DNA from 3 places in the Ruegeria sp. CRTD044 genome. Region 2 is predicted to be linked to each of the others. Evidence: riboswitches for the same ligand, from Rfam matches in the RefSeq annotation. Region 2 holds a riboswitch; each other region holds the start of a gene.

What was found. Region 2 has a riboswitch for cobalamin ahead of AC2FNL_RS16470 (hypothetical protein). Riboswitches for the same ligand answer to the same signal wherever they lie in the genome.
Region 1: it holds a riboswitch for cobalamin, as region 2 does, so the genes downstream of both, AC2FNL_RS04650 (DUF1636 family protein) here and AC2FNL_RS16470 (hypothetical protein) in region 2, are expected to answer to the same signal.
Region 3: it holds a riboswitch for cobalamin, as region 2 does, so the genes downstream of both, AC2FNL_RS02210 (DUF1636 family protein) here and AC2FNL_RS16470 (hypothetical protein) in region 2, are expected to answer to the same signal.

Annotation. Positions count from the first base shown of each region.
Region 1 is NZ_JBXWSP010000004.1:353,233-363,199, reverse strand. Features, by position in the region: gene AC2FNL_RS04680 (hypothetical protein) at 1-473, opposite strand, end outside; gene AC2FNL_RS04675 (TolC family outer membrane protein) at 548-1,966, opposite strand; gene AC2FNL_RS04670 (protein-L-isoaspartate O-methyltransferase family protein) at 2,062-2,715, opposite strand; tRNA gene AC2FNL_RS04665 (tRNA-Cys) at 2,943-3,016, shown strand; gene AC2FNL_RS04660 (NAD(P)-dependent oxidoreductase) at 3,238-4,194, opposite strand; gene AC2FNL_RS04655 (LysR family transcriptional regulator) at 4,303-5,178, shown strand; cobalamin riboswitch at 5,251-5,455, shown strand; gene AC2FNL_RS04650 (DUF1636 family protein) at 5,538-5,921, shown strand; gene cobW (cobalamin biosynthesis protein CobW) at 5,924-6,979, shown strand; gene cobN (cobaltochelatase subunit CobN) at 6,986-9,967, shown strand, end outside.
Region 2 is NZ_JBXWSP010000019.1:45,240-55,206, reverse strand. Features, by position in the region: gene recR (recombination mediator RecR) at 1-143, opposite strand, end outside; gene AC2FNL_RS16485 (YbaB/EbfC family nucleoid-associated protein) at 190-534, opposite strand; gene AC2FNL_RS16480 (DNA polymerase III subunit gamma/tau) at 621-2,375, opposite strand; gene AC2FNL_RS16475 (protein-tyrosine phosphatase family protein) at 2,531-3,034, shown strand; gene AC2FNL_RS16470 (hypothetical protein) at 3,038-3,445, opposite strand; cobalamin riboswitch at 3,532-3,747, opposite strand; gene AC2FNL_RS16465 (TetR/AcrR family transcriptional regulator) at 3,778-4,350, opposite strand; gene AC2FNL_RS16460 (alpha/beta hydrolase family protein) at 4,435-5,292, shown strand; RNA gene ffs (signal recognition particle sRNA small type) at 5,374-5,472, opposite strand; gene AC2FNL_RS16450 (5'-nucleotidase C-terminal domain-containing protein) at 5,512-7,341, opposite strand; gene nudC (NAD(+) diphosphatase) at 7,554-8,537, shown strand; gene AC2FNL_RS16440 (SRPBCC family protein) at 8,576-9,043, shown strand; gene AC2FNL_RS16435 (prephenate dehydratase) at 9,100-9,933, opposite strand.
Region 3 is NZ_JBXWSP010000003.1:244,172-254,138, forward strand. Features, by position in the region: gene AC2FNL_RS02200 (recombinase family protein) at 1-843, opposite strand, end outside; gene AC2FNL_RS02205 (hypothetical protein) at 980-1,354, shown strand; gene AC2FNL_RS02210 (DUF1636 family protein) at 1,751-2,149, opposite strand; cobalamin riboswitch at 2,253-2,460, opposite strand; gene AC2FNL_RS02215 (hypothetical protein) at 3,114-3,443, shown strand; gene AC2FNL_RS02220 (hypothetical protein) at 3,505-3,771, shown strand; gene AC2FNL_RS02225 (hypothetical protein) at 3,768-4,106, shown strand; gene AC2FNL_RS02230 (hypothetical protein) at 4,162-4,776, shown strand; gene AC2FNL_RS02235 (hypothetical protein) at 4,826-5,131, shown strand; gene AC2FNL_RS02240 (hypothetical protein) at 5,174-5,347, shown strand; gene AC2FNL_RS02245 (hypothetical protein) at 5,466-6,110, shown strand; gene AC2FNL_RS02250 (hypothetical protein) at 6,130-7,563, shown strand; gene AC2FNL_RS02255 (metallophosphoesterase family protein) at 7,553-8,494, shown strand; gene AC2FNL_RS02260 (DUF4956 domain-containing protein) at 8,495-9,253, opposite strand; gene AC2FNL_RS02265 (SdiA-regulated domain-containing protein) at 9,581-9,967, shown strand, end outside.

The sequences.
Region 1 (9,967 bases), on a different contig from region 2:
GAATAAGCGTCGTCGCTTTCGCCGTCGGGCTCCCACTGATCTTCGGTCCGCGCAATCGCAGCCTCGAGAGCCGCGATCTTGGCGCTCAGGCTTCCGGCCAGATCCCTACGGCCTTCGCGGTCACCCGAAGACTCACCGCCAATGTCGTTGATTGCCGGAGTTCCGGGACGAACGATATCGCAAGACCGCAACCGCATAGGTTGTGACAGGTCGTTTGCCGGGCGCAACGCCTCAACATTCGCAGCATGCTGTGAGGCCGCCTCAGCCGAGATCTTTTGGGCCAATTTCAACGGTGCTTTTGGATCCTCGGCCGGTGTGCCAACCCGCAGGGCATCCGTCAAAACCAGTCGGCCCGGCTTGCGGGCCGCAGTCGCTTTGATCAGGTTCGGGACCTTGCGCCCTTCTTCGCTGACCAAACGCTTGATCGACGACAATACGTCTTCGACACCTGCTTTGACACTGCTATCCGTCATTGTTCTCTACCGCTCTGACCTTTTGGACCAGTGTATCCAATCCGGTCGAACCTAACAACAGATAGTGTGGCTGATCACTCGCGCCGCAAAGCTTTGAGAACTCGATCCAGGTCGCGGCTTTGCTTGCTGATCTGTGCAGGCGCCTTTTTGACCAGGTTGTAGTAGAGCGTCGGGTCATAAATCTGGACCGCCAGTCCAAGGCGCTCGGCCGTCAACAGACCTTGTGCCTGCAACAACTGATAGGCAGCCAGAGACCGTTCCGTCCGCGAGGCAACTTCGGCCAATTGTGCGTCCAGCAAATCCTGCTGAGCGGTCAGAACGTCCAGTGTGGTCCGAGCCCCCAAGGTGGCCTCTTCGCGAATCCCGTCAAAGGCGACCTGTGATGCGCGTACCCGTTCGACGGATGCCCGCAGGCTGGCAGTGGCCGTTTCAAAGCGCACATAGGCGTCCGTCACACCCTGAGTGATGTCTTTCTGCACATTCAGGAGGTTGGCGCGCGATGCGTCCCGCTGAGCCATTGCGCGGCGCACGTTGGCCGCCAATCGGCCACCGGCATAGATGGGCTGATTGAAATTCAACGAGATGGACGCATCGTTGGTATAGTCGTCGTTGTCATAGCTTTCCGTGATCCCCGCGTCCGCGTTCAGGCTTACATTCGGACCCAGGCCCGCGCGCTGCTGTTGCACGGTCAGATCCAAGGCACGCACCTGATGCTGCGCCGACAGGATTGCCGGATGGTTTCTTTGTGCCAGGCTGATGGCCTCGGCCAGAGAACCGGGCAGCTTCGGCAGACGCGGCTGGCCCGCAGTACGGCCCGGCTGTTTGCCGACGGCGTTCACATATTCCGCTTGGGCAGTGCTCAGGTCGCCTCGGGCATCCGCCAGATCAGCCTGCGAGCTTGCCAACTGCGCTTCGGACAGCGCGACGTCGGTCCGGGTGACCTCACCGACTTCAAAACGGTCCTGCGTGGCCCGCAGTTCCTCGCCTGAGAGATTGACGTTGTTCTGGCGAATCTGAACCGTTTCTTCCTGTAGCAGAACACTCAGATAAGCCGTCGTTGCGCGGAACAGAACCTGTTGCTCAATATCGATCAATGCTTGGCGAGTTGCCAGAACTGTTTCCTGAGCCGACTGTTTCCCGAGAATCGATGCACCGCCGTCATAGACCAGCTGGCTCAGCGTGAGTCCCGAGAAGAAGCGCGACGGTTCGACCGTCGACACCACTGTTCCGGCGCGAGACTTGGCATAATCCTGGCTGACACGGACGGTCCAGTTGATGATCGGGCGCAGGGCCGACAACGCGATTGCAACGTCTTCATCGGCTGCGCGCAGCAAGGCGCGGTTCTGTTCCAACAGCCCGCTTGTGTTGTATGCACCGATGAACGCGTCGGTCAGATTGTCCGCCAAAACCGAGCGCCCCGGCATCACGCTCAGCGCGATTCCCGCCGTCAGAGCGACTGCCTTGACCAGCTTCCCTCCAGCCGTTCCAAGCATACCCAAATCCTCTCAAATCAAAATAACGCAAGCCCGCAGGCAGTTTGCGCCTTTGTTTTCAACTAATCAAGGGACCGCGGAAAACCGCTGATCGACTATAGCGAAAATGCACACTCGGCCGAAAACGCCGGCAGTACCGGGGCGTTTGCGTTGAAGCCATGACGCCATGTCACCCGCCCATCGGACTTTCGACCAATGCGAACGGTGCCCAGGTTGCCTTCGACGAACAGGCAAGCGATGCGGCCATGATCTTTCAGTTGATCGAGCAGGGCATCGGGCAGACGTTTCACACCGCCCTGGATGATGATGACATCATAGGGGCCATGCTCGGCCGCCCCCTGCTCCAAAGGTCCGACATGAATGATCGCGTTGTCGATATCCGCCTCCATCAGGCGGGACTGCGCGTCGGCTGCGTTGGCCTCGTCATCCTCGACGCCCACCACAAGCTGCGCCATGTTCGCGGCGACGGCGGTCGAGTATCCGAACGCCGGGGCGATATCCAGAACCACCTCGTCATTCGAAATATTCAATGCATCCAGCATCTTCGCCAGAGTCCTCGGCTCCAGAAGGCAGCGCCCATTGCCTAGGTCGATCAGGTCACCAGCATAGGCCACCTCGCGACTGGCATCCGGCACGAAGTTCTCGCGCTGGACCTTCAGCATTGAATCGATGATCGGGAATTTGGTGACATCAGAGGGCCTGACCTGAGTGTCTACCATCGTGTGGCGTCGGGCTGCGAAATCCGTCATGTGACCGCTCGTATATTTCCCATGGTTGCTCGGCTTTTGCCACATCCGATCCCGCCCGGCAACGGCCAGCCCGGCAAAAATTGCAGGCCGCGACAAAAGTTGCCACTGCGCTGACCGGCCATCCAACGCCATGGCCGGCGGAAATTTCAGCAACCCTCTGGACGTTGTTCTGGAAAGCTGCTAGAACCGCGCCTGCACCACGTCAAGTAATTGAAATTGCTTGAAAAGGCGAGTTGGCGGAGTGGTGACGCAGCGGATTGCAAATCCGTGTACACCGGTTCGATTCCGGTACTCGCCTCCAACTTTTTAGCCTCGCACTGCATCGCTGCGCTCTGGTCCTAATAAAAGTCGACTGGAACAGTTTGTTGATACGAAACGCCAAAATACGTGCGGAGATGGTTAGCGCAGCCGAGCTAACCAATAATTGCCGGGCAAGGATTTAGTCCGTGCTGGGGCACCGCCTACGCACTCGACCCACGCAAGACACACCCGGAAAGGGCGTGCCTCTTACTGACCGTCCGATCAGACCGCGCTTCTACCTTGCGGAATCACCTCGTACCCCGGCTCTTCCGGTTCATCGTCCTGCATCTCGGCCGGAAAACCGGGCGCGGTAATGCTCAGCCCGGTTGCATCCTCAAGCCGTCGAATGACATTGGGCGACAGCTCGCGCTCGCCATAGCGGGCGATGGCGTCGTCGAATATCTTGATCATCAGGGGGTTCATTTCCAACGGCACGCCGGCGCGGTCGGCGACCTCCTGGAACAGGCCGATATCCTTTTTCACCAGATCCATGGTGAAGGAAATATCGCGCGAGCCGTTCAGGATCACCTGGCTTTCGGTCTCATGCACGAAAGACGTGCCGGACGAGATCTTGATCGCCTCATAGGTGGTGTTCAGATCCATCCCGGCGGCCTTGGCGGTCACCAGCGCCTCGGCGCAGGTAATCAGGTTGGCGGTGGCCAGATAGTTGGTTAGCACCTTCAGAACCGAGGCCGTGCCCAGATCGCCGGTATGCAGAATGCGCCGGCCCATCGCCGTCAGGAACGGCAGAATCCACTCGAACGTTGCCCGGTCGCAGCCCGCGAAGATCGAGATATTGCCCGTGGCCGCCCGGTGGCACCCGCCCGAAACCGGGCAGTCCACCGCCGCCCCGCCGCGCTCGATCACCATGGCCCCCAGGCGTTTGACCTCGGCCTCGTCAGTGGTGGACATCTCCATCCAGATCTTGCCGCGGGTGACCTCGGGCAGCATCTGCCGCATCACCGCGTCCGAGGCAGCGGGCGACGGCAGGCAGGTGATGACCGCATCGCAATCGCGCATCATCTGCGCCGGGCTTTCACCGGCCTTAGCGCCCTTGGCGGAGAACTCCGCCACAAGATCGGGGTTAAGGTCGTATACCGTCAGGTCGATACCGTTGCGCAGCAGCGACCCCGACAGCTTGCCCCCCACATTGCCCAAACCGATGAACCCGACCTTCATGTTCTGCCCTCCTGCAGGCGCAATTTCGTTGGCCCGAGTATTTCCGTTGCCCACCGACAAAAGAAACGAATAAAAAGTCAGTTTAGATGCAAAAAATTTTGGTGCTGAATGGACCGCCTGCCCAATCCGGCCTGGCTGCGCAGCTTCGAGGCCGCTGCCCGCCACCTGAATTTCACAACCGCCGCGCAGGAACTGGGCCTGACGCAAACGGCGGTGTCGCTGCATATCCGCTCGCTCGAGGCGGACCTCGGGCAGCCGCTTTTTGCCCGCAACGCACGACACCTGTCGCTGACGGAGCTGGGCCAGTCCTATGCGCTGACCGTGCGCCGGGCGTTGTCGGATATCGCGCTATCCACCAACAGCTTGTTCGCCCCCGCCTCGCGACAGGCGTTGACCATCCGGGCGGCGATATCGTCGATGACCTACTGGATCGCGGCCGAGCTGCCCGCGTTCAGCGCGCAGCACCCCGAGATCCCCGTGCGGCTGGTGTCGCATATCTGGAACGACTCGGCCGCGCCTGCCGATGTGGACGTGGAAATCCGGCTGGGCTATGGCGACTGGCCCGGTGTTGCGGCCGACCGGCTGTGCTCGGAGCGGCTGGTGCCCATCTGCCGGGCGCAGGACCCGGCGCCAGACCTGCGCAACGGCCCGTTGATTCACATTCTGGGATACGAGGACAACTGGGCGCGGTACGCCGAGGCCACGAGCATCGACCTGCCCGACCGCCCCGCGCGCCATTCGGCGGATACGACCGTCACGGCACTGCAACTGGTGATGGCCGGCGCGGGCTACGCCACCGTTCTGGAGCGGTTCGCGCTCAACGCCATCGCCCAGGGCGCGCCGATCCGGATTGCGGGGCCGGCGATTCCCTTTACCCAGTCGCACTACCTGATCCGCAGCGTCAGCGCGGCGCCTCCGTCCATCCCCGCCCAGTTGTTCCTCGCGTGGTTGCGCGACCGATTGGCCGGTGATGCCGCGGATTGACCCCGGCAAGTCGCTTTTTCGATCCGACGCAAAGCACTTGCCCCTGCGCGCTTGACAACCCCCCTGCCCGTACCGCATGTCGCTTGCGTTGGTGTCTGTGCAAGCAGATGAAAAGGGAATGCGTCAGCGGTTTTCCGTCAAACGCAGCCGCCCCCGCGACCGTGACCGGAGAGGGTGCCCAAATGCCACTGGCCGCAGGCCGGGAAGGCGGGACATCCGACAGAGCACCGCTCTGACATCCGCAAGCCGGGAGACCTGCCAACGCCCGAAGACAAACCGGACGGGGTGTTCCGGTGTCGGGCCCATGTCCGCAACGTGGCCCGCGCATACCCCGTCCCCCGACAACCGAGTGAGGGGGGATGAGAGACGTGACCGAAACCACACCAGTCGAGCTGCTGGTCTGCACCACCTGCCGACGCGGGCTGCCCATCGAGGACGACGCCCAGCGCCCCGGCACGCTGCTGCACAAGGCGCTGGCCGCCGCCGACCTGCCCGAAGGCATCACCCTGAAGCCGGTCGAATGCCTGTCGAACTGCGATCAGGGTTGCTCGATCGTTCTGCGCGGCGGGCCGTCGCGCTGGACCTTCGTCTATGAGAACCTCAACGAATCCGACCATGTCGAGATCATCGTCGAAGGCGCCACCAAGTACCTGGCCGCCGATGATGGCCTTGTGAAATGGCGCGACCGCCCTGAACATTTCCGCAAGAACTGCGCCGCCCGCATACCCCCGATTGGAGCCTGAGCATGAGCACCCTCGAAAAACTTCCCGTCACTGTCATCACCGGCTTTCTCGGCTCGGGCAAGACCACGCTGATCCGCCACCTGATGTCCGAGCCGCAGGGCAAGCGGCTGGCCGTGGTGGTCAACGAATTCGGCGATGTGGGCGTCGATGGCGAGATCCTGAAAAGCTGCGCCATCCCCGATTGCCCAGCGGAGAACATCATGGAACTGGCCAATGGCTGCATCTGCTGCACCGTGGCCGACGATTTCATCCCCACGATCGAGGCGCTGATGGCGCTGGACCCGCGTCCCGATCACATCCTGATCGAAACCAGCGGTCTGGCCCTGCCGAAACCGCTGCTCAAGGCGTTCGACTGGCCCGATATCCGCTCCAAGATCACTGTGGACGGCGTGATCGCCCTGGCCGATGCCGAGGCCGTGGCCGCGGGCCGTTTCGCCCCGAATGTCGCGGCGGTGGACGCCCAGCGCATGGCCGATGACTCGATCGACCACGAAACGCCCCTGTCCGAGGTGTTCGAGGATCAGATCTCGTGCGCCGACATCATCCTTCTGACCAAACCCGACCTGGCCGGCCCCGAAGGCGTGGCCAAGGCGCGCGAGGTCATCGCCGCCGAGGCGCCGCGCCCCCTGCCCGTAGTCGAGGTTGCCGAGGGCGCGGTGGACGTGCGCGTGGTGCTGGGACTGGAAGCCGCAGCCGAAGACGACATGGACGCCCGCCCCTCGCATCACGATGGCCATGACGACCACGAACATGACGATTTCGAAAGCATCGTTGTCGAGTTGCCCGAACAGACCGATCCGGCGCAGTTGGTCGCCAAAATCGAGCGTCTGGCAAACGAGCTGAACATCCTGCGTGTTAAGGGCTATGCCGCCGTTCAGGGCAAGCCGATGCGCCTGCTGGTTCAGGCGGTCGGCGCGCGGGTGCGGCACCAGTATGACCGCCCGTGGAAGCCGGACGAAGAGCGCCGCTCGCGCCTTGTTGTCATCGCCGAGCATCACGACATCGACGAGGCTGCGATCCGCGGCATCCTGACGGGCGTCACCGAGGCCGCCGAGTAAGCACCGATGCACGTCGTCTTTCGCGAAAGCCACGGGCTCGAGGAAACCGAGACCCCGACCGATCTGGGCCAGAGCCCAGCGGATCTGGTGGTGCTGTCCTTTTCGGACAGCGATCTGGGTGCCTTCGCAGCCGGATGGCATCGCGGCGGCGGGCCCGAGGGGCGGATGCCCTCGTTGCGGCTGGCCAACCTGACGGCGCTTAAACACCCGCTGTCGGTCGATACCTATGTCGAACAGACGCTTCAGGGCGCCAAGGGCATCCTGATCCGGCTGATCGGCGGCGTGCCCTATTGGTCCTACGGGTTGCAACAGGTGCTGGCTCTGGCGCAGGCCAAAGGCATCGCGCTGGCGGTGCTGCCCGCCGACGGGCGCGAGGATACGCGGCTGGACGACTATTCCACCCTGCCGGTCTCGACCCTGCGGCGGCTGGCGCATCTGTGCGATACCGGCGGCGAGGTCGCGGCCCAGGCGGCGCTGGCGCAGATGGCGCTGGCGGCGGGGCTGTATGCCGGTCCGGTGATCGGGGCCAAGACACTACCCGACTGCGGTACGTGGTGCCCGGATCGCGGCGTGATTGCGCCCGAGGACGCATTCGCGGGCGAAGGTCGGCGCATCATCGTAACCTTCTACCGCGCCTACCTGACCTCGGCCGATACCGCGCCGGTCGCGGCCCTGATCCGGGAAATCCGCGCGCGGGGTCATCAGGCGGTGGGGCTGTTTGGGCCCTCGCTCAAGGCGCCTGCGGCGGCTAAATGGCTGGCCGAGAACATCCCCGCGATGGCACCCTCGGCGATCATCAATGCCACCTCGTTTTCGGGCAAAGGCGCGTCGGGCACATCGCCCTTGGACGTGGCGGGCGTGCCGGTGTTCCAGGTCGCGCTGGCGACCTCGCGCCGCAAGGCCTGGGCCGAGGCCGAACGCGGCCTGTCGCCTGCCGATCTGGCCATGCATGTGGTGCTGCCCGAAGTGGACGGGCGCATCTCGGCCGGTGTCGCCTCGTTCAAGGAACCGGGCAAGCGCGACCCGCATCTGGAATATTCCCGCTTCGCCCACCGCCCCGAGCCCAACCGGATCACCGCGATCGTCGACCGGGCGATGGCCTGGGTGGGCCTGGCCGAGAAACCAAAGGCGCAACAGGTCCCCGCGCTGGTCCTGTCCACCTATCCGGGCAAAGACTGGCAGATGGCCCATGCGGTGGGGCTGGACGCGCTGGCCTCGGCCGAGGCGATGCTGTCCGACCTGCAGGGCGCGGGGTATGACACCGCCCCCGCCGAACCGATTGCCGAGACTCTGCTGGACGCCCGGATTTCATGGCCGGTCTCGGCCTACCGCGCGGCGCTGGCGCAGCTGCCCGAGACGTTGCGCGCCGATCTGGAAACCGTCTGGGGCAAGCCCGAGGATGACCCGGCCTGTGCCGATGGGGCTTTCCACTTCATCGCCTTGCGGCGCGGCAAGGCGTTGGTGGTGCTGCAGCCCGAACGCGGCACGCCGGAACTACGCGACGACGAATATCACGACCTGTCGCGCACGCCCCGGCACGGCTATGTGGCCTTCTACCTGTGGCTTCGGCACGGGTTGGGCGCGGATGCGCTGATCCATATCGGCGCACACGGCACGCTGGAGTGGCTGCCGGGCAAATCGGTGGTCCTGTCGGCGGAATGCTGGCCCGAGGCGCTGATCGGCGATCTGCCGGTGATCTATCCGTTCATCGTGAACGACCCGGGCGAAGCCGCGCAGGCCAAGCGCAGGATCGGGGCCGTCACGCTGGGCCACATCCCGCCGCCGATGAAGCAGAGCAGCACGCCAGACCGTCTGGTGCGGCTGGAATCACTGCTGGACGAGTTTTCCAACGCCGACGGGCTGGACCCCAAGCGGCGCGACCGGTTGCAGGCCGATATCCGTGACGAGGCCCGCGCCATCGGGCTCGAGGCCGATCTGGGGCTGGATCAGGCCACCAGCACCGCCGAGGCGATCACCCGCATCGACCGCTTCGTCTGCGACATCAAGGAAAGCCAGTTCGGCGACGGCCTGCATGTCTTTGGCCGCGCGCCGCAGGTCGCCGGCAATTTCGACACCGCCGCCTCGGCGCAGGCCGAACGCGCAGCCCTGCTGGACGCGTTGGCCGGCAAGCGGATCGAGGCCGGCCCGTCGGGCTCACCCTATCGCGGGCGCACCGACGTGCTGCCCACGGGCCGCAACCTGTTCACCACCGATCCGCGCTCCGTCCCCACCCGCGCGGCCTATGCGCAGGGCGTGAAACTGGCCGAAGAGCTTGTGCGCCGCCACCTGCAGGAGGAAGGCGATTACCCCAAGGGCCTGATCGTCGATCTGTGGGGCTCGGCCACGATGCGCACGGCGGGCGAGGAATTCGCCATGACGCTGCACCTGCTGGGCGTCAAACCGGTCTGGGATCCGGGGTCGGAGCGCGTGAGTGGGATCGAGGTTCTTCCGATCACTGACTTGGAGCGCCCGCGGCTGGACGTGACCTTGCGCGTCTCGGGCCTGTTCCGCGACGTGTTCCCGACCCTGTCGGCCCTGTTCGGTCAGGCGGTCCGGGCGCTGTCCGAGCGCGACGAGGCGCCGGACTGGAACCCTTATGCGGGCCAGCCGCCCGCCGCCCGCGTCTATGGCCCGGCGCCGGGCAGCTATGGGCTGAACATGACCCACCTGTCGGAGACCTATACCGACGAGGGCCGCGCGCAGGCTGGTCAGGCCTGGCTGGACGCCAGCGCCTTTGCCTTCGAGGGCCAGCACATCGCCCACGACCCCGACGGGATCACCCAGCGCGTGGCGCAGGCCGACAGTTTCGTGCACCTGCAGGACCTGACCGAGACCGACCTTCTGCTGGCCAATGACTATGCCACGCATGAGGCCGGATTTGCCGCCGCCAAAAAGCTGACCGGCGGGCAAGCGCAGCTGTATCACCTCGACAACACGAACCCCGAAACACCCCGCGCCCGCACCCTGCCCGAGGAAATCAGCCGCGTG
Region 2 (9,967 bases):
TGCATGGCGTCCGACAACGGCGTCAGCAGCAGGGCGCGTTTGCGGATCAGGTGCAGCACCGCCCGCCGGGCCGAGCGCGGGCCCAGCCCCGGCAGTTTGGCCATCAGGTCGATCAGGGCGTCGATGTCACTGTTCGAACTCATGGCCTGTCCTGCGTGGCTTTGGCAGCGGGGGTTTGAGGGGCGACGATCAGAACGGCAGCTTGATGTCCGCCGGCAGACCCATGCTTTCGGTCAGCTTGGCCATTTCTTCCTGTGACCGCTCGGCCGCTTTGGTCTGCGCATCCTTGATGGCGGCCAGGATCAAGTCCTCGACCACTTCCTTGTCGTCGCTGTTGAAGATCGACGGGTCGATGTCCAGACCTTTCAGCTCGCCCTTGGCCGAGGCCGTGGCCTTGACCAGGCCCGCGCCGGATTCGCCGACGACCATGATGGTGTTCAGCTCTTCCTGCATCTGCGCCATCTTGGTCTGCAGTTCCTGCGCGGATTTCATCATCTTGGCCATGTCGCCCAGACCGCCGAGTCCTTTGAGCATCTGTATGTCTCCTGTCATTCGATTTGCGGCCTAAATACGGGCCGTCCGCGTCCTTCACAAGGGCAGCGCGCCTTCTGCGCGGATGATCAGTCTTCCTCGAACGGGTCCCATTCGTCTTCGACCTCGGGCAGGGCTTCGGTTTCGACCTTGGCGGCACGGTCCTCGGGGGTTTCGATCCGGGTGATGCGGGCCTTGGGGAACTGTGTCAGAACCGCTTGCACCAGGGGGTGTTCTTCGGCCTTGGCCTTCAGCGCCAGCTCGGCCGCGTCGCGCAGTTCGGCGATGGTGGGGGCGTCGCCGTCCGACACGATCGAGACCGCCCAGCGATTGCCGGTCCAGCGCTGCAGCGCCGACCCGAGCCGCGCGGCCAGGTCGGTGGGCGCCTTTTCGGTGGGCGTGAACTCGATCCGGCCCGGCTGGTACGAGACGAGGCGGACGCCGTTTTCGACCTCGACCAGCAGCTTCACGTCGCGGTTGGCGCGGATCAGCTCGACCACATGCTCGAAAGTTGGATAACGCGCCAGCGCGGTCTGCACGTCCTGAGCCAACGCCGCCGTCGGCGCACCGCCCGCACCGCGCGGGGCCGGCGCATGGGCCGAGGCCGTCGCGGTCACGGGCGGGGCGCTGTTTCCGGCGACCGGAACGCCGCCCCCCGGCCCGCCGACGGGCGGTGGAGGGCTGTCCTGAAGGCGCTTGATCAACTCTTCCGGGCTGGGCAGATCGGCCACATGGGTCAGGCGGATCACCGCCATTTCCGCGGCCATCATGGCGTTGGGGGCGGCCGAGACTTCCTCGAGCGCCTTCAGCAGCAACTGCCACATCCGGGTCAGCACCCGCATCGGCAGCGCCTCGGCCATCTGCTGTCCGCGGGTGCGCTCATCGGGTGAGACGGTGGGATCTTCTGCCGCGTCAGGGGTGATCTTCACCACCGAGACCCAATGCGTGATTTCGGCCAGATCGCGCAGCACCGCCAGCGGGTCGGCGCCCTCGGCATATTGCGCGCCCAGTTCGGTCAAGGCCCCGGCCGCATCGCCACGCAGGATCATGTCCATCAGGTCAAGAACGCGGCCCCGGTCGGCCAGTCCCAGCATCGCGCGCACCTGATCGGCGGTGGTTTCGCCGGCACCATGGCTGATTGCCTGGTCCAGCAGCGAGGTCGCATCCCGGGCCGAGCCTTCGGCGGCGCGGGTGATTAGGGCCAGCGCGTCATCCGAGATTTCCGCGCCCTCGGCGGTGGCGATCTTGCGCAGCAGGCCGATCATCACTTCGGGTTCGATCCGGCGCAGGTCGAACCGTTGGCAGCGCGACAGCACGGTGACCGGAACCTTGCGGATCTCGGTCGTGGCAAAGATGAACTTTACGTGTTCGGGCGGTTCCTCCAGCGTTTTCAGCAGCGCGTTGAAGGCGCTGGTCGACAGCATGTGGACTTCGTCGATGATGTAGATCTTGTAGCGCGCGCTGGCGGCGCGATAGCGCACGCTGTCGATGATCTCGCGGATGTCGCCCACGCCGGTGCGGCTGGCGGCGTCCATTTCCAGCACGTCCACATGGCGACCTTCCATGATGGCCACGCAATGCTCGCACTGGCCGCAGGGTTCGGTCGTTGGGCCGCCATTGCCGTCGGGGCCGATGCAGTTCATGCCCTTGGCGATGATCCGGGCCGTGGTCGTCTTGCCGGTGCCGCGGATGCCGGTCATGATGAAGGCCTGCGCGATCCGGTCCGCCTCGAACGCGTTTTTCAGCGTGCGCACCATGGCATCCTGACCGACCAGGTCGGCAAAGGTTTCCGGGCGGTATTTTCGGGCGAGAACCTGATAGGCGGGGCTGGACTGTGTGGTCATGTCTGCTCTGACGGATTCGTACTGACGATGCAGGGTAGAGTTCCCGGTGCCCCGCGTCCACAGCGCCGGTGCAGGTTTTTCGCTTTGGCGAGCGCGCGGTGTGAGGCATACTGCGCGGATCAAGTTCAATCAGCCAGTTTCGGGGGGAACGTCTGATGACAAATCTTGTGGTTCATGCATTGCAGGTGGGTGGCGGTACGCTGGCCCTGACCTCGGTTCCCGGCGGTGGCGGCGACTATGAGGGAGACCTGGACCTGATTTCAGCCTGGGCGCCGGGGCTGGTGATTTCGATGACAACCCTTGCCGAACTGGTTTCTGTGGGTGCAGGCGAATTGGGCTGTGACATTCATCGGCGCGCCTGTCGGTGGGCGCATCTGCCGGTCGCCGACTTCTCGGCGCCGTCGACCGAGATATCCGGCCGCTGGCCCGAAGTCAGTGCCGCCGCCCGCCATGCGCTGTCGGGCGGCGGGCGGGTACTGGTCCACTGCCGGGGCGGTTGCGGGCGGTCGGGCATGGTTGTTCTGCGCTTGATGATCGAAAGCGGCGAGCAGCCGGAACAGGCCCTGAAACGCCTGCGGGCCGTACGCCCCTGCGCGGTCGAAACCGATGCTCAGATGGACTGGGCCATCGCCCCGGCGCGCGAGGCACTGGCGACCTGACCTTCAGGCGGTTGCGCGGAACTCGCGCTTGGCCCTGACCACGGGCATGATCGCCGTGGCCTGCAGCATCGCACAGGGTCGATCACCAATGACCTGTGCGGGCAGGGCGTCGCGCTGGTCGTCAAACAGCATGTCGGCAAAGGTATCAAGGCAGTCGGACGGGGTATCGGCGGCCGCTCCGCAATACACGCGGATCCGTTCGGGACGTGCATCGAACCGCGCCGTGCAGCCATGTTCGCAATGGGCCAGTTCGCTGCTGCCTTCCACTTGGAAGTCGGGGGATGTAGCGGCCTGCGCCGTCGCCATTGCCTGCGCGATGGCCCGTGCCATGCGCGCCAGTGCCGGGCAGGTCTTTCCGGTGCGCTGGCAGATTGTTGCCGCGAATTCATGGGTGTCGGTCTTCCAAATCATGTTGCGCCCTCCGCGCGCTGGGCGGGGTGGATTTGGACAGACGCCGGTTTCAAGGCCAGACCCTGCCCGGACACCCCGTCCGAGTTTCGGTTTCACGTTTGATGGCAGGTCTCCTGACTTGCGGGTCTTTGCTTTGCCGACCTTCCCAACCTTGCGGTCAGTGGTTTTTCGGCATCGCTCTCCGCCTACAGTTGCGGGGGCAGTCGCGGCCTTGGTCCGCTCCGGAGTTCCGGGTTGGACCGCACCGTGTTCCCTTTTCATCCCGGGCCGAAACGGCACGGGAACCATCCCCTCATCGCTAGCGGTGTATCCGCGATCGAGTCAAGACGGTTTCAGCCCGGTTGCCGGAGTGAGTCCCAAGGGAACAGATCAGGCAGTCTGCGCAGCACATTCGAATCCCTGCGGGCACGGGCCAATTGCCAGCCGCCCTGCATCACGATGAACAGGGTATCCGCAGCATTTTCGGGGTCGGAAACTCCGAGCCGCGCGGCGTGGTTTCGAACTTCGATGATCCAGCTTTCATACAGACGGTCGGCATGCTCCCGAAACGCGCGGTTGTCGGGGCTTTCGAACAGGGTGGCGGCGATGGGGCAGGTCTCCCATTGCGCCGAGGTATCGAACAGCTTCGCGATTTTGTGGCACAGGGTGGTGACCCCGTCGCGAAAATCCGCGGCGTCGTCGAATGCCGCAGCGATCATGTTCAACATCCCGTCCGAGGCCCAACTGGCCGCCGCCAGGGCCAGATCCGGCTTGCCCTTTGGAAAATGGTGATACAGCGAACCTTTGGGGGCCTGCGCTTCGGCCAGCAATTCCGCCAGACCGACACCGTTATAGCCCGAGCGCTGGAACAGTTTGGCGGCAGTCACGATCAGGCGATCTTTGGTGTTTGGTGGACGTTGGGTCATGCAGGCCGAATATTGACAGCCCTAGACCAAATGGTCCAGACACAAAGTATTAGACCGATCGGTCCAGAGTGTTTGGAGGCAAAGATGTTGGATTCGCAGCACGCGGTTGACGTGGAAGACTTTCAGTTTCCGTCGGGCCAGACCCAGCTGGCGGCGCGGCTTTACACTCCGGCGGTCGAGCCGCAAACCGTTGTGGTCCTGAACGGCGCAACAGGAGTGCCACGTGACTACTATCAGCACTTTGCTCGCTGGCTGGCCGCCGAGCGCGGTATGGCTTGCCTGACATATGATTACCGGGATTTCGAGCATTCGCTGACCGGGCGGCTGAAGGACTCGAAGGCCACGATGGCGGACTGGGCGCTGATCGACATGCCCGCAGCGCGTGCCGAGATGCGCCGTCGCTACCCGCAGGCAAAACTGTGGGTGATCGGGCATTCGGTCGGTGGAATGCTGGGTCCGCTGCAACCGGAAATCGAACAGATCGACCGGATGATCTGTGTGTGCGCAGGTTTGGTGACGGTGGCTGATCACCCGTGGCCCTACAAGGGCTTGGCGACTCTGTTCTGGTATGGCCATGTGCCACCTCTGGTGCGTCTCCTGGGGTACCTGCCAGGGAAACTACTGGGATTCGGAGCCGACTTGCCGGCTGGCGTCTATTGGCAATGGCGCAAGTGGTGTACATCGCCCACCAGCTATCTGCCCGAACTTGGTGACACGCTTCCCCAGGCGGATTGGAGCCGGGCGAACGCCACGGCGGATATCATTGCGTTTGAGGATGACCAGACAGTGCCACCGCCCGCCGTCTGGCGGCTGGCTGAACTCTATGGTCCGACCGCCCGTCGGCACTTGTTGGAGGCCAAGGATTTCGGACTGTCCGAAATCGGTCATATCGGCGCCTTCGCCCGCCGCAGCAGTGCCGTTTGGCCGCGATTGATCGCCTGACTCGCCCGTAAGCGCGGTTTTCAGGAACAACGACAAAATGCAGAGGTTGGATTGACCCGGCCGAATACGCGGCGCGGCGTCAAGTGAGAGGTTGGACATCGACCCAAGCGGGGCTCGTTGTGGCTGCTTCCTTCCGGACCTGACCAGGTTGGCGAGGCGCTTGCCCGCGCCAACCTCTCGACCGCCGATATAGGCATCACGCAGCCGCTTGGCAACCCGTCACAAAGACAGGCGTATCCGAAGAAACCCGCGCGCGTCCTGCCCGTCGGTGGTGGCCGCAAAGTGGTCCAGCTCGTGCAGGTAGTTTGCAGCGCTTGGCCCGGTCTTCAGAATCACGGACCGGCCCGCCTGCGGAACAAAAGAAAAGCTTTGGGCGGTGTTTTCCAACGGATCCGGACCCAATCGTCCCGCCAGGTAGTCGCGCAAGATACCCTGAAGGCTCAGCGGCGGCACCGGGATCAGGCGGGACGGGTCTGGGACGGGAAAGTTGCCGCCGCCATTGGCTCGGTAGCTGTTTGATGCAACGACGAATTGTTCATCCGGATCGACGGGGCGACCCTGATAGGCAAGATCGCGCAGGCGGGAATGCGACGTGTCGATCGACTGGCCGCCCAAATCATATCGCGCGGGCTGCGTCAGATCGAACCTGTAGGTCACCCCATGCACCACGTCGAAATTGTGCCCGGTGCCCTCGGGGTTGATCAGAACCTGCTCGTCGCTATCGCCGAGTTGGGAGAATTGGGCAGCCGACATCTCCAGCCACTCGGCGATCTGGCGGCCATCCAGCAGCATGGCGGCCAGTTGGTTTGGGAACACATGCATGTCCGAGACGTGCCGTACGGTGACATCGCCAGCCGGGACTTCGGTGTAGTGCCTTGGGCCGGCCCGGCCTCCGAATTTCGAAGGTGCAGCTGCGGACAGAACTGGCAGAGTCTCAAAGGCCGTTCCGGCCAGAACCGGTCGCAGGGCCGCGGCCTGGGCTGCGGCGACCAAGTTCAGCCCGTGATCCACCCCGCAGAAGGTGAAATAGCTATGCAGAGGACGATTGATCCGGCCCACCGGCTGGGCAGCGGCTTTGCGGGTCGCTTTGTGGGCTGCGGCAAAAAGTTCGACCATCTCAGGGTCTTCAGGAACGACCCGATCTCCGGCTTCAGCCCCGCCCGGGCAGATCGCGCGCAGATGCGCGCTGTGACCAGCAATTCTCGCTTCTCCCGCGGCGTTCATAGCAAGCGAAAGGTCGATCACCCCCAAATGCGACCCCGCTGATCCGGGCATGACCACGGGACTGACCTGCCGTGGGTTACCATCGCTTGGGTCGGGCAGGGTCAGGTGCGTGTGTCCGGCCACGATTGCATCAATACCGTCCAGTGCAGAAAGCTGTGCGACCACATTTTCCGACATCGGCGCGGCGTCCGGCTCGCCCATCCCTGAATGTGCAAGGGCCACAATCAGGTCACAGCCCTGACAACGCAATTTCTCGGCCATCCGGCGCGCCGTGGCGACAGCATCCTCGGCTGCAACCTGGCCTTCCAATTGTGGTGCTTCCCACTTCACCGTCTGCGGCGGCAGGATCGAGAACACGCCAATTCGGACAGGAATGCTATGGCCGTTGATGTGGACATGACGGGTCAGGATTGCCTGTTTCTGCCAGGGCGCTACCCCGGTCAGACACTGCATGTTACTGCACAAAACCGGGCAAGGTGCCCGAGAAACGATCCGGCCCAGAGCTGGCAGACCAAAGCCGAAATCGTGGTTCCCCAGCGCAATTGCGTCGTAGCCCAAGCGCCCAAAGGCTGACATCAACGGGTGGGTCGCGTCGGTCTGCGCGACCGCCCAGTCACCCAGAAGTGTCCCCTGAAGGGAATCGCCGTTGTCGAACAACAGGACAGTTGCATTCGCCTCTTCCGCCTCTTGACGTGCAGAGCGGATCAAACTGGCGGTTCGGGTGAAGCCCACACTTGGTTCCGGCCGGTCCGCATAATAGTCGAAACTGCTCAGATTCATGTGCAGATCGGTCGTTGCAAGAATCCGGATGTGCGCGGTTTTCAAGTGGGGATGTGCCTGAAGCAGGGAGGATTTCAGAGCCAATTTTCTTCTTTTAGGTGCTGTTGTGCATACGTTTTCACTTAAAGGTAGAATACAGGTAATCGTCAGGGCTTCCATGCGTCCTTTGCGACAACGATGCTTTTTGCGAGTGTGAATTCCCATTGCACCAGTGCCCAAGTCGTGGCAGCCCTTGTGCAAATTCCAAAGGGACAGGCATGAAACGGGCGGAAAGCGTGACATTTGGCGGCTCTGGACTGGACCGGGCGGCGCAGATCCGTACCGATGCCAGAGCTTTGGAGGCAGCACGGTCCGATACCACGGCGCGGTGCATCCTGATGTGGCGGGGCAAACCGCTGGTCATGGGCGAAGCGTTGGACCAGTTGGCCTTGGTTCCGATGGACCACGATCTGGTTACGAACGGACCCGGCGGGGCGATCGACCAACCGATCTTGCTGGGGCGCAGTGATGCGGGTGCGCCGCTGTTTGCAATGGACATTTCGAATTGGTCTGCCGACGGGTTGGACCTGTCGGGCGTTGGAGCGTTCGTGGACCGAACCGAACAGCAGCATCCGGGGCTGCCCGTGGGCCACGTGTTCGCCGAGCTTCGTCGGATCATGACCCGGCTGTCGGCCCGGGACGCCGAATTGGCAGCCACCGCCAAGGCCGTGATCGGCTGGCACGAGACGCACAGGTTTTGCGCGCGCTGCGGCAACCCGACCAACATTTCACAGGCCGGGTGGCAACGGCTGTGCCCGGCCTGTGGCGGGCAGCACTTTCCACGCACCGATCCGGTGGTGATCATGTTGGTCACGCATGGTGATTCTGTCCTGATGGGCAGATCTCCGGGGTGGCCCGACGGTATGTATTCACTGCTGGCCGGTTTCGTCGAACCGGGCGAAACCCTTGAGGCCGCCGTGCGACGCGAGGTCATTGAGGAGGCCGGAGTTCCGGTCGGACCCGTCAGCTATCTGGCAAGTCAACCCTGGCCATTTCCGTCGTCGCTGATGTTCGGGTGTGCAGCGCAGGCGCTGTCCCGCGAGATCACGATCGACCCGGTCGAGATCGAGGACGCGATGTGGGTCACCAAATCCGAGATGATGCAGGCTTTTGCAGGCGAGCACCCCAAGCTTCTGCCGGCGCGGAAGGGGGCAATCGCGCATTTTCTTTTGCGTAACTGGCTTGCAGATACGCTGGACTGACGAAACACTAACACCCTGACCGAGCAGAAAAGGCCGACATGCAGGTTTCAGCACGCGAAGATATCCAGGCGCCGATCGATGCGGTGTTCGACATGGTCGCGGATTTCGAACGGTTCGAGCGCATGGCGATGCGCCGCGGTGTCGAGGTTCGACGCACCGTCGAGATGCCGGGTCACTGGGTCGGGTCGTGCTGGGAAGCCGATATCATGATCCGTGGCAAGCCTCGCCACGTCGCGGTCGAGGTGGCCGAGTTCGATCGCCCCACAGCCATGCGGTTTCGATCGACAAGCAAGGGGATGAACGGCCTGACCACGATTGATTTTCTGTCGCTGTCGCAGAAGCAGACGCGGCTGAGCATCGAGATGTCACTGGCGGCCAAGACCTTGCCTGCGCGTCTGCTTCTGCAGTCGTTGAAGCTGGGCAAGGCCAGATTCCGGCGCCAGTTCCAGATGCGACTGAGCGACTTTGCGCGCGAAATGGAAGAACGCTATCTGCACGGGGCTTGAGAGCCGGCGTTTGACCGGCCTCCAGCAGTCCCAAGCGGCTTGCGCGTGGGAGCAGACTAACCGCGTGGTCGAGCAGCGGGGTACACGCCCAGCACTTCGACATTCGTGGTGAAATGCTGCAGTTCATCCATCGCGAGCTGAACATTGCGGTCTTCCGGGTGGCCGACGATGTCCGCGTAGAACTGAGTCGCCGTGAACGAGCCATCAACCATGTAGCTTTCCAGCTTGGTCATGTTGATGCCGTTGGTGGCAAAACCGCCCATGGCCTTGTACAGCGCCGCCGGAATGTTCCGGACCTGGAACACGAAGCTGGTGATCATCCCGTGCTCGCCACGGCGGCTGCGGTCGTCCTCGCGCGACATCACCAGAAAGCGGGTCGTGTTGTCGTCGCTGTCTTCGATGTGGCGCGCCAGCAGTTCAAGGCCGTATATTTCGCCAGCCAGTTCGCTGGCCAGGGCCGCCGAATGTTTCTCACCCGCTTCCGAGACCTCGCGCGCCGCGCGGGCGTTGTCAGGGCTGACCCGCCCGCGGATGCCATGGGCCTTCAGGAAGCTTGCGCATTGCGGCAACAGCACCAGATGTGAATGGGCTTCGGTGATATCTTCGAGTTTTGCGCCCGGCACGCCCAGCAAGTTGATGTGAACCCGCACGAAGGCCTCGTCCACAATGTGCAGCCCGCTATGCGGCAGCAGGCGGTGGATATCGGCCACCCGTCCATAGGTGCTGTTCTCGACCGGCAGCATGGCCAGATCGGCCTCGCCCGAGCGCACCGATTCGATTACCTCCTCGAACGTTCGGCAGGGTAGGGCCTCCATATCCGGACGCGCATTGCGACAGGCTTCGTGACTGTAGGCGCCGGGTTCCCCCTGAAAGGCGATGCGTTTGGTCATTTGGTCGATTCCGTGCAACAAGTTCCAGAATTGG
Region 3 (9,967 bases), on a different contig from region 2:
ATCGTTTTGCACGCGCCGCTTCTTCAGTTTGAAGGAGCTACGGTTCCAGACGTTGTTCCCAATGTACTTCTCATTGATCAGGATTTGATGCACGGTCCCGCGGGTCCAGGCGCGATCGAGGTCCGTTAGAATGCCGCGGGTATTCAGAGCCTCGGCAATTTCGGTTTCGGACTTTTGGCCTTCAACGAAGGCGAGGAAGATTTCTCGGACGACGGCGATCTCCTCTGCAGGGCCTGGGACTAGGGTGACGCGATCCGTCTGAATGCTCTTGTGCTCGCCGCGCTCCAGGATGCCTTTCGCGACCCCATGCTCGTCGATCAGCATGCGCCGCAGGCCGAAGCCGGGCGGACCGCCTTGGCGATAGCCCAGTTCGATCAAACGGCTTTGACCGATGAAGACCTTTTGCGAGAGTTCCCGGCTGTACTCGCCTGCCATGGCGCGCTTGACGCCTTTGACGATGGTGGAGACCGGGCTGCCGTCGTTTTCGAACTGCTCGGCGCAATAGATGACGGAGATGCCGGCGCGTTTGCAGATGTACTCGTAATAGGCGCTTTCGTCCGCATCCTGAAACCGACCCCAGCGGCTGATATCGTAAACGAGCACCGCTTCGAAATCGGCTTTGCCGGATTGAATATCGTCGATGAGCTGCTTGAGCCCATCTCGGCCCTGGATCCTTAGACCGCTCTTTCCCTCATCCGAATAGGTGCGGACGATCTCGATCCCGCGCTGCTCCGCGTAATGCGCGATCGAGTCAGACTGGTTCTCGGTCGAATAGCGTTGGTGCTCGGTCGACATCCGGACGTATTGAGCGGCGAGCCGAGGCTGCGCTCCCTTTGGCGCCATTGCGCCTCCGTCATGTCCGTCCCTCCAGCTCAAGAACCGAGCCTTTCATTTTTCGCCTTCGGCAAGTCACGGGAAATGCCTGTGATTCCATGGTGCCGAAGCATAGACGCGGAGGTTCGGAAAAATGTTTCCTAAGATGGGCAAGACTTTTCCAGATGACGACGAACGAAAGGTCGATCGATTAAAATACCAAATGGCAATTGCAGCGGCGCTGAAGCATGAGCTCGGCGGATCTCATCGGGCGATCAAGATCGTGATGCGCTGGACGGGTGTCTCGGAGCGAACGGCCAAGAACTGGCTCGCAGGCTCCCACGGTCCGGCTGGAGAGCATCTGGTCGAGCTCATGCGGAATTCGAACGAGGTGTTGGCTGCGGTGCTTGTGTTGTCCGGGCGAGGCGAGTTGAAGATTGGGGCGGGACTTCACGAAACTCGCGAGGCCCTTCTTCAGGTGCTCAATGTCTTGGACGGCCTTCTCGGAACTTCCGAGGCAGGGGCGGGTGAAAGCGAGTAGGCGGTGTTTCGCGCCAGGTGCGCGGCACTCCTGAGTAGAGTGACGTTCAGTTCGAAGTCGCTTCGCTCGATCAAAACCGAGAAAATTCAAAAAGTTAGAAAATCGCCCGGAGTTCGCAGGGTGTTCCCGTGTGCCGCCATTTTAGTAGAGACTGGTTCGCATTGGTCTCCCAGCACCGCCATTACCCATTGATATGGCTAAAATAGTGAAGGGCTTGCTTTCAAGTTCTACACTTTTGCTGCGCGCCTTCGCCGGTGCTCCGCCAGCTTCAAGCACCGTTTGGCAGATGAGCTGCTCTTGCCGGGCGGTGACATCGAACGTCTCAGAGACCAGCCTGTCACTCAGCACTGTCTGGGGTGGGCCAGGTGACGGCATCCACCGACAGCAAAGGCGCGCTCATGAGGCGCAATCCGCATCTTCCGAAGACGCAGCCATCGCGGCTGGAATGCGGGCCAGTGTTGCGTGGCGAAGCCCGGCCGGGCAGTCGACCGAGTTGCACCATCCATCGCGCAACTGCTGGTACAGCCGGGCGAATTCCACCAATGCCCCGGTCTCTTCAGACGTCAGGCCGCCAAACAGGTAATATGCCTTGCCCGGCGCGTGATAGGCGACGGTACAGGGCCGGTTGCACCCGGCCATGCAGGCGGCACCGGAAACGTCAAAACCTGTCAAACCGTCGTCTTCGGCCAGCGCGGCGCGCAATCGTCCGATCAGGTCAGGTCCGGGGCGTACGGCTGCACCCTTGGGTCGGCAAGATAGGCAAACCGCGATGTGATGTGTTGATTGTCGGTTCATTTCGCCCTCCGCGAAATCGCGGGCCGGACAGGGAACCAGTCATGTCAGCGGCGTAAGCCGAAAATGCCATCTTGGCCTCCTTCCGGGACACCCCGCCCGGGTTGAGTTGCGTTTGATGATGGCAGGTCTCCTGACTCGCGGTGTATGGCTTGCCCCGCCTTCCCAGACCTATCGGCCCAGTGGCATCCGGGGGTCGCACACCGCCCACAGTTGCGGGGGCAGTCACGGAATTGGCGTCAGAACGGCGCCGCACCGTATTCCCTTTTACCCGACCGCCAAAACGATCGGGAACCATCAGCGCCAATCTCATCAATGAATCGGGCTGCACTGTCAACGACGTTCTGAGCGGCTGCGTGATCGAGGAATCCAAGCGCCCGTTCAGCACCAGCTGAGCGATAGGCCGTGCAGCGAACTACGGTGTTTCAACCAAGTGGATTCGGATAGCCCGGAAGGTCCGGAGACACAGCGGCGCAAGCGGGTAGATGGCAAAACCTCTGTGAGCGGCCTCGCCTTTTCCCTTTGAATGCAGAATCCTATCTTCGGCAAACGTACGAAAATTTACGCGCGGAAAAATCATTGATTTATCCTGTAATTGATTCAAACATACGAATTCGACACAACTTTAGCTTTACCTCCGTTGTTGTCGCTGTCGCCCGTTTCGTCGGGCCCTTCCGACTGCTGGAGTGAGTGCTGGCGGTCGGAAGGCATTTCACGAAGATCAGCGTTGGGAGGACGCGGTGCCCGGACTTAACGTACGATCCCTCCCTCGAAAGTTCGCACCGGCTTTTGCCCATGACGTCATTGCGTCAGCACGCTTTGTTCACGGTCCCGGGGATCAGCAGAAATCCTGTCTGCCAGCCACGTCATTGGCGACAGACTTTTTTGGAACGGGAATTACCAGACCGGGGTATGCTCGAATGACTGCATAGACGTAAGCGCGCGAAAAAGAGGCCACATATTCCACATGTATCGACAAACCCAAAAGGAGAAGAAAGTGATTAACAAAGTCATGATGATTTCAGGCGCGACGTGTTTCGCACTACTAGCGGCCTGCGACGATACGAGCACGTCAAGTGCATCCGCCGAACTGACGCCCGCTCAACAGGCGTGTCTGCGAGACGTGGCCAAAACAACCAACAATTCGCAAGTGGTCGTGCTCTCATCCGCGTTCAGCGAGGCTGGAACACAAGTCACCGTTGGGGTTGGAGAGGATCGGGCTCCGTGGAATTGTATTGCCTACAGTGATGGCGCGACAGCCGGTATTGAGTTCCTGGGCGACGAAGGCGCGTTGTGACCGGTTTGATGCGTAGCCGAAATCGGCTGCGCAGCGCTGGCTTGATACTCTGAGGTCCGGCATGGTCTGCAGAATAACCATCATCGCGTTTGCGACCCTTTACCTGTTGGCGTTGTTTGCGTTCCTGACCGGTACCTTTGGCTGGTTCGGACAGGAACGAGACCCGTTGTCCGGCGTGTTCCTTTTGCCGCTGGGACTGCCCTGGGTACTTGCCGTGGACCTTTTCTCAGAGGCCGCCAAACCGTGGCTCGCGGCGATTGCACCGGTGCTCAACCTGCTGGCACTGGTTTTGATATGCAGATGGGCACGCGGTTTGCGCCAGAAATGAAGGCGGAACTCTTTCCCGCAAAATTGGAGGAAAACATGGGAAAAGTGATCTTGGGGCTTGTGATCGGGCTCATCCTCGGCGTGGTTGGAGCGATGACCTTGGGCGGCGGGGCCGCGATGGGTGTCGGCGTTGCGACAGGCTTGTCCGCCGGTGTGTGCACCACATTGAAGGGAGCCCAGGCCGAGAACCTGATCACCGCCGAGCAAGCAGATCAGATCCTCAATCGCGTGAATTTCGAAATGGCGTCATTGCAAGGAATTGAAACGACGGACGAGATCGTCGGCAGCGCACAGGCATGCGACGAGTTTCTGGCAGAGTTGCGGGAAGCGCAGTGAGGTTTCTGCTCACCGGAAACATAACATTTACGATAGACCGACAGAGGACCTGCTTATGAAACGCAGTTTTTTGAACCTTCTAACTCCCGCCCTTGCGATCAGCGGAACAGCCGCCCTGGCCATGTCAGACGCCGACGACGCGTGTATCGACCATCTGCGGCAGGTCGGTGGACCGGACGGTCAATCCGGCACGATCGAAAGCTCACAGTTCTCGGAAGCCGGCACGCTCGTCATGCTGCGTGACGCCGGCGGAACACTTTGGCGCTGCATTGCGTACAAGGATGGAAGCATTGGCGAGATGTCGGTTGTCGAGGCGATGGATGATGGTGGCGGAGCCATGGACGGCGCTTCCGGGTCTACAGGTAGCCAGCGCGTCAAATTCGATGCCGGGTCCACCGGCGCCGAGCTCGTCGGCCAACTCGCGCCAGGCGCATCGCAGCAATACGTTCTTGGCGCGAAAAACGAACAGTTTCTTTACGTCCGAGTTGCTCCGCAAAATGGCTCTTTGGACTACGTCATTCGCAACCCCGATGGGTCTGAATTGTTGGGATTGATGTCTGCGGACAAGGAGTATCGCGGACAGCTTTGGCAATCCGGAGATCATGTTGTCGAGGTCATCAACCGCAGCAACTCTGCCGTCGACTACAACGTCATTTTTGGAATTGAATAGGGGATCGCCCCGAAACCATGAAACGCATTTCCAAAAAATAGGAAAGCAGATGAACTCCAAGATCCTATTGGTGATCGGCGCGGTCAGTGTCTCTGTGCTTGCAGGATGCGGTGAAAGTGGCGGATCAGTGGAAGCAAGTGCACCAACCGTGGGCAGTTCCAGCGATCTGTCGTCATTTGAAGGCGCAAGAGCGGGTCAGGCTGAAATGGGCATTCAAAGTCTCGGGTTTGAACTCATCCGAAGCGAAGGGCTGACCTCGTACTGGTTCAACAAGGAGACCGGTGCCTGTGCTCGGATCACGACATCTGAGGGAAGATACTCGGACGTAGCGATGCTGCCGTCAGGTGACTGCTGACACGCATTCATCAATCCCAAATCTTCAAAAAGGAGCTTCAACTTGCATTTCGACCTGGCACATGCGGCGATAACCGTTGTCGCCTTGATCATCACCAACCTGGCCTTGAAATCGGCCGGCGTGATCAACGAAGAAAACAAACACCAATGGAACTGGAAAGTTGTTCTGGCCTACTTTGTGGTGGTCTTTATCATCAATCTGGTGTGGCCGATCTAAGGCTTCAGGGCGGCAAGCCAACCGCCGATCTGACCTGGTTACCGTGAACGCGCCTCTTGGCGGGACTGCCGGCAGGAAAAGCGTGAGCATCGCTGGCTGAAAACAGAAAGGAATACGCATGCGGTTTTTGACGTCCCTCATATTCATCGGTGTTCTGGCAACCGCGGCGAATTCTGACGTCACCAGTCGAAACGGTGGCCCAAGCAACAGACAGATGCTTTCTAAGGGCAGCGACGGAGGCGTCGATGGCATCGCTTTCTTTCGCCCAGTCCTAAGCGGCGTTTTGTATCGCTCTGGCTTCAAGGGCGGCGACAAGGGCAGAACGGGCTTGAGTGACGCTCAGCGCGAAACACTTTGCGATGAAGGGTTTTCAACTGGGTTTTACGCGGATTTCGGCAAGAACACCGAATACGGCCGCACCAGCTGTGGGAACGGAGCCTTTGACTATCAGAGCGCCAGATCGTCCCGACCTAGCACTGTCATGGCCACCATACACGAGGTGATTGAGAATCCTGGAAAGGGTCCTGTCCTGGTGCACTGTATGTGGGGCGTTCATTCCTCAGGCGCGTTGTCGGCAATGGCACTTGTTCAGTTTTGCGGTTGGACGGAAGAAAGGGCCAAGGAATATTGGAATGATGCCCGAAACGGGGCCCCATGTTCGGGCGGGTGTGACCAGTGGATTGACTCCAAATTCTCCAACTTCAGTGTCGACCCCAGTTTGAAGATCTCCGCCGAACAACAGGCCGCGATTTGCCCCAAATGATATCGGGAGGACTATCTAAATGAGGTTCAATCTTCTGGGGTCACTGGCTTTAATTGCACCCACTGCCTTGTGGGCGAGCGACGATGTTCGTGGAGAAGCCACGACATTTGATAGTCCCAATGGTGTTACGGAACGCTGCATTCGGATCGAAAAAGTCCCAACGGGCGCGTATCAAAAACGCGATCTTGAGGAAGAGACAGCCTATTGCGAGATTGATTTCTATGCCCCCGAAATTGCCATTTGCCCCAAAACCTGGAGCACCAGCCCAGGAATGGCCGTCTACGATATTTCGGAAGGACCCTACGTGGGGAACCGTTCCGAGTTTGAGAGAAACGCTTGCAAAGAGGGCAAGTCGGCAAAAGAACTGGCCAAGGGCAGAGTGGCCAAATTCAAATCCACCATGAACCAAAAGGGTACAAGCGGAACGTTTTCCACCTCGTCGCTGCTCTACTACCATTTCTCCAGGTATTTCGACGCGACGGTGAAAATTCCGGTGGCGGTCTGGCGCAGCATGGACGCTCAGGCGCATCTTACCGAGGTTGCAGAGCCCGGCCTTGCGATTTCCGGTGGATCTCATGGCGGGCGCATGAACCATGAAGGCTGGCGGGTCTTCGTGGCTGCGGATGCCAACCCGAACTCATACCAACCGACGGATGATCTGTTCACCGCAGATCGAACGCAGATTTACGGTGTCCTGCTTGATAGCCCGGGTCATCGCTACGGCTCGGAAATCAACGGCACCCGTAAATCCGGTTGGGGCAAAGGCCAAAATCGCGATTTTCAGGAAACACCCGCTTTCCTGGCCTTGCGGTCGTCAAAACCCTTGCCCGAGGCCATTGCAGAGGGCGTCAGGGAAGGCCGAAAGGATCGGCAGATCAACAAGGACCTCGGGCCCGATGTCAGCGACCAACAGATGGCATTCTGGATGCAGGAGCTTACCGAGATTGTTCTGCTCGACTTCATTTTCAGTCAGCAGGACCGTGTGGGAAACATTGATTTCACGCCCTACTGGTATTGGGTCGAGGACGGAAAACTCAAACACAAGAAAACGAAGCACCATCAGCCAAATGATGGAGACGTTCCCGCCGACGCAATATTGATCCGTCGCAGCAATCTGAACGACAACGATGCCGGTGGGCGCGTCGAATATGCCAACTTTGCAAAATCCACTCAGATGCTGGAGAAAATGAGGCATTTCTCTCCAAACACGTACCGGCGCCTGGTTACGTTGAACAGCGACCTTCAAACGCAAGGTCCGGTTTACGGCTGGTTGTCACAAAGCTTTGGGCTGTCGGACCGTCAGATTGCGCAGGTCGTCAAAAACACCGCGCTGGCAACATCCATCCTCAAGAGCAATTGTACCAATGGCGATCTGGTGTTTGACTTGGACCCTGTCGCATTCTTTTTGAACAATAATACCGAGGCGGAGGGCCTGGACTGCAATGATCCGTAAGCGTTCGATCACTGTCGCGGCGTTCGTTTGGACGGTCGTGCTCGCCTGCAAAGCGGCCGCTTTGGATGTGATCGTCATATCGGATCTGAACGGCAGCTATGGCTCGGTCAAATATGATGCCCGCATCGAAAAGGCGATCAAGCGGATAATCGAGATTGATCCCGATCTGGTGATTTCGACCGGCGATATGGTCGCTGGACAACGCATCCCCAACCTTTCAGACAAACAGGTCAGAGAGATGTGGAAAGCGTTTCACAGGGCGGTGTCAGACCCGCTGGAGGCTGCCGGAATTCCATTTGCGGTCACGCCAGGAAACCATGATGCCTCGGCCTATCGCGGGTTCGAGCGCGAGAGAAAAATATATGCCGAGGAATGGGACCCCAGAAAGCCAGAAGTCAACTTCCTGATGTCGGATGACTATCCGTTCTTCTACGCGTTTGAAATGCAGGGTGTAACCTTTGCGTCTTTGGATGCCACGACCCTTGGGCCACTATCCGGGGATCAGCAGGACGAACTTGAGCAACTTGGGGCAAATGGAGACCCGATTGTCACTTTCAGCCACCTCCCGCTGTGGCCTTTCGCGATCCAGCGCGAACGCGAAATCATAGGCGACCCGACGCTTGAAAAAATCTATCTGCAAAGCGGTGTCGTTCTGCATCTGTCTGGCCACCATCATGCTTTTTACCCAGGCTGGAAAGATGGCGTGGCCTATGTTTCGCAAGCTTGCTTGGGCGGTGGCCCGCGGCGGCTAATCGGTGATCGCGCCAGATCACCTCACAGTTTCACACATGTCACCTTCCAGCCGAACGGAGAGTTTGGGATAGCAGTATATCGAGGGCCGGATTTCGAAAGGTCGGTCGACTTCAAGTCGCTCCCGAAAGAGATCAAATCCCCGAATGCGGTGTTGAAACGTTTAGACCTTGTGAAGTGACTAGAGGCTGAGTTTCAACTCAACTTTTTCAGGGACCAAATCGTTTATCATCTCTTCGATGCGGGCTTCGGAAAGCCCACCCGAAGTAATGAAAAGCAATGAAATTCGGGATTTGCCGGGAACATGGTGTTTTCTGATCAGCTTCCAGCCGGCGTCTGCGGCCATTGCTTCAATGGCGCTGCTGACGTTCAATGAGTGCTCCTCGTCCGAAGCCTTAAGCGATATTTCAACGCCCTTGTTTCGCCCTCCGAGCCAAATGAAACACCAACAGACAACCGCCACCAGTGTGGCCATCAGCGGCAGGCCCAATCCGACAGCAAGCCCAAGAACGGTTACGACGATCAATTCGACAGTGTCTATCGGATCATCCAAATTGGAGCGAAATCTGAGCAATGCGCCGATGCCGAAGATAACGAACCCGATCATTGACCCGTGCTGGACGACAAGGAACCCCACCGCCATGCCGATCAGCGCATACAGGAAGAAGAGCCTGGGCATTACTATGTCGCCGACACTTCTACGGGCTTTGCGCCGCACCGGATGAAAGACGATCAAGCCGGCCAGAATGATCGTGACCAGCACATCAAGAGAAAAGAAATACAGTTCCTGTTTGCCGCGAAACTGGATCCATCTGCGTTCGATCAGAATTTCCGATTCCGATGCCCCGGCAAGCATCGTTGCCGGGTCGATTTGCGACATCGCCGCAGCGGGCAACAGCAGCATCAACAACACAGTCACAAACGGGAAAATCGTATTCAACTCATCGTCCTTCCTGCTTGTGCCCAGACAGTACACGTCATCACGCGCAAATCGCGCCCCTTACAAGTCAATCCCAACAAGGAGGATCAGGTAAAGAGTTCAAAGCGCATTCTTCCGACATCGCAGACAAGTTGTGATACGAATGCGATAAAGAAGTGTGTTCCACACACGAGAAAACCGAAGGGCAGAAAGCACGTGTATCCGTCAAAACCTGAAGTTTCACGGCGCTTGTGCAAATTTGGAAGATCCGCTCTTGCAGCCAGCTTACTAGCGGCAGCGTTTTTGCCTTGGACCGGAGCTGCCTTTGCAAAAAGTGCTGATCTGATTTTGGTCGACAGATTCAAGGTGGCGGACAAATCAGGGGGGTTTTCAGAACCTTCCGGTTTGTCGCTGTCCAACGCTGAAGGCTTCCTGTGGTCTGTAAGCGACGCTGAGCCCAAACTGCACCTCCTTGGAATCGACGGAGTATTGGGAAACTCCTTCCAGTTGCCGTCTTTGGCCGGATCAGATTTGGAGGGCGTCGCGTCGCGAAGAGATGGGTCGGTTTTGCTCCTTCAGGAAACCGATCGATCAATATTGGTCGTTCAACCAACCGACCCTATCCAACTGACAAGGGTCCCACTTGCCTCCCTCAAGGGGTACCCGGCCGCTGCCGAACTGCTTGTCGGCAACCCACTGAACAAGGGGCCTGAGGGCATCACCGTCGATCCGGAC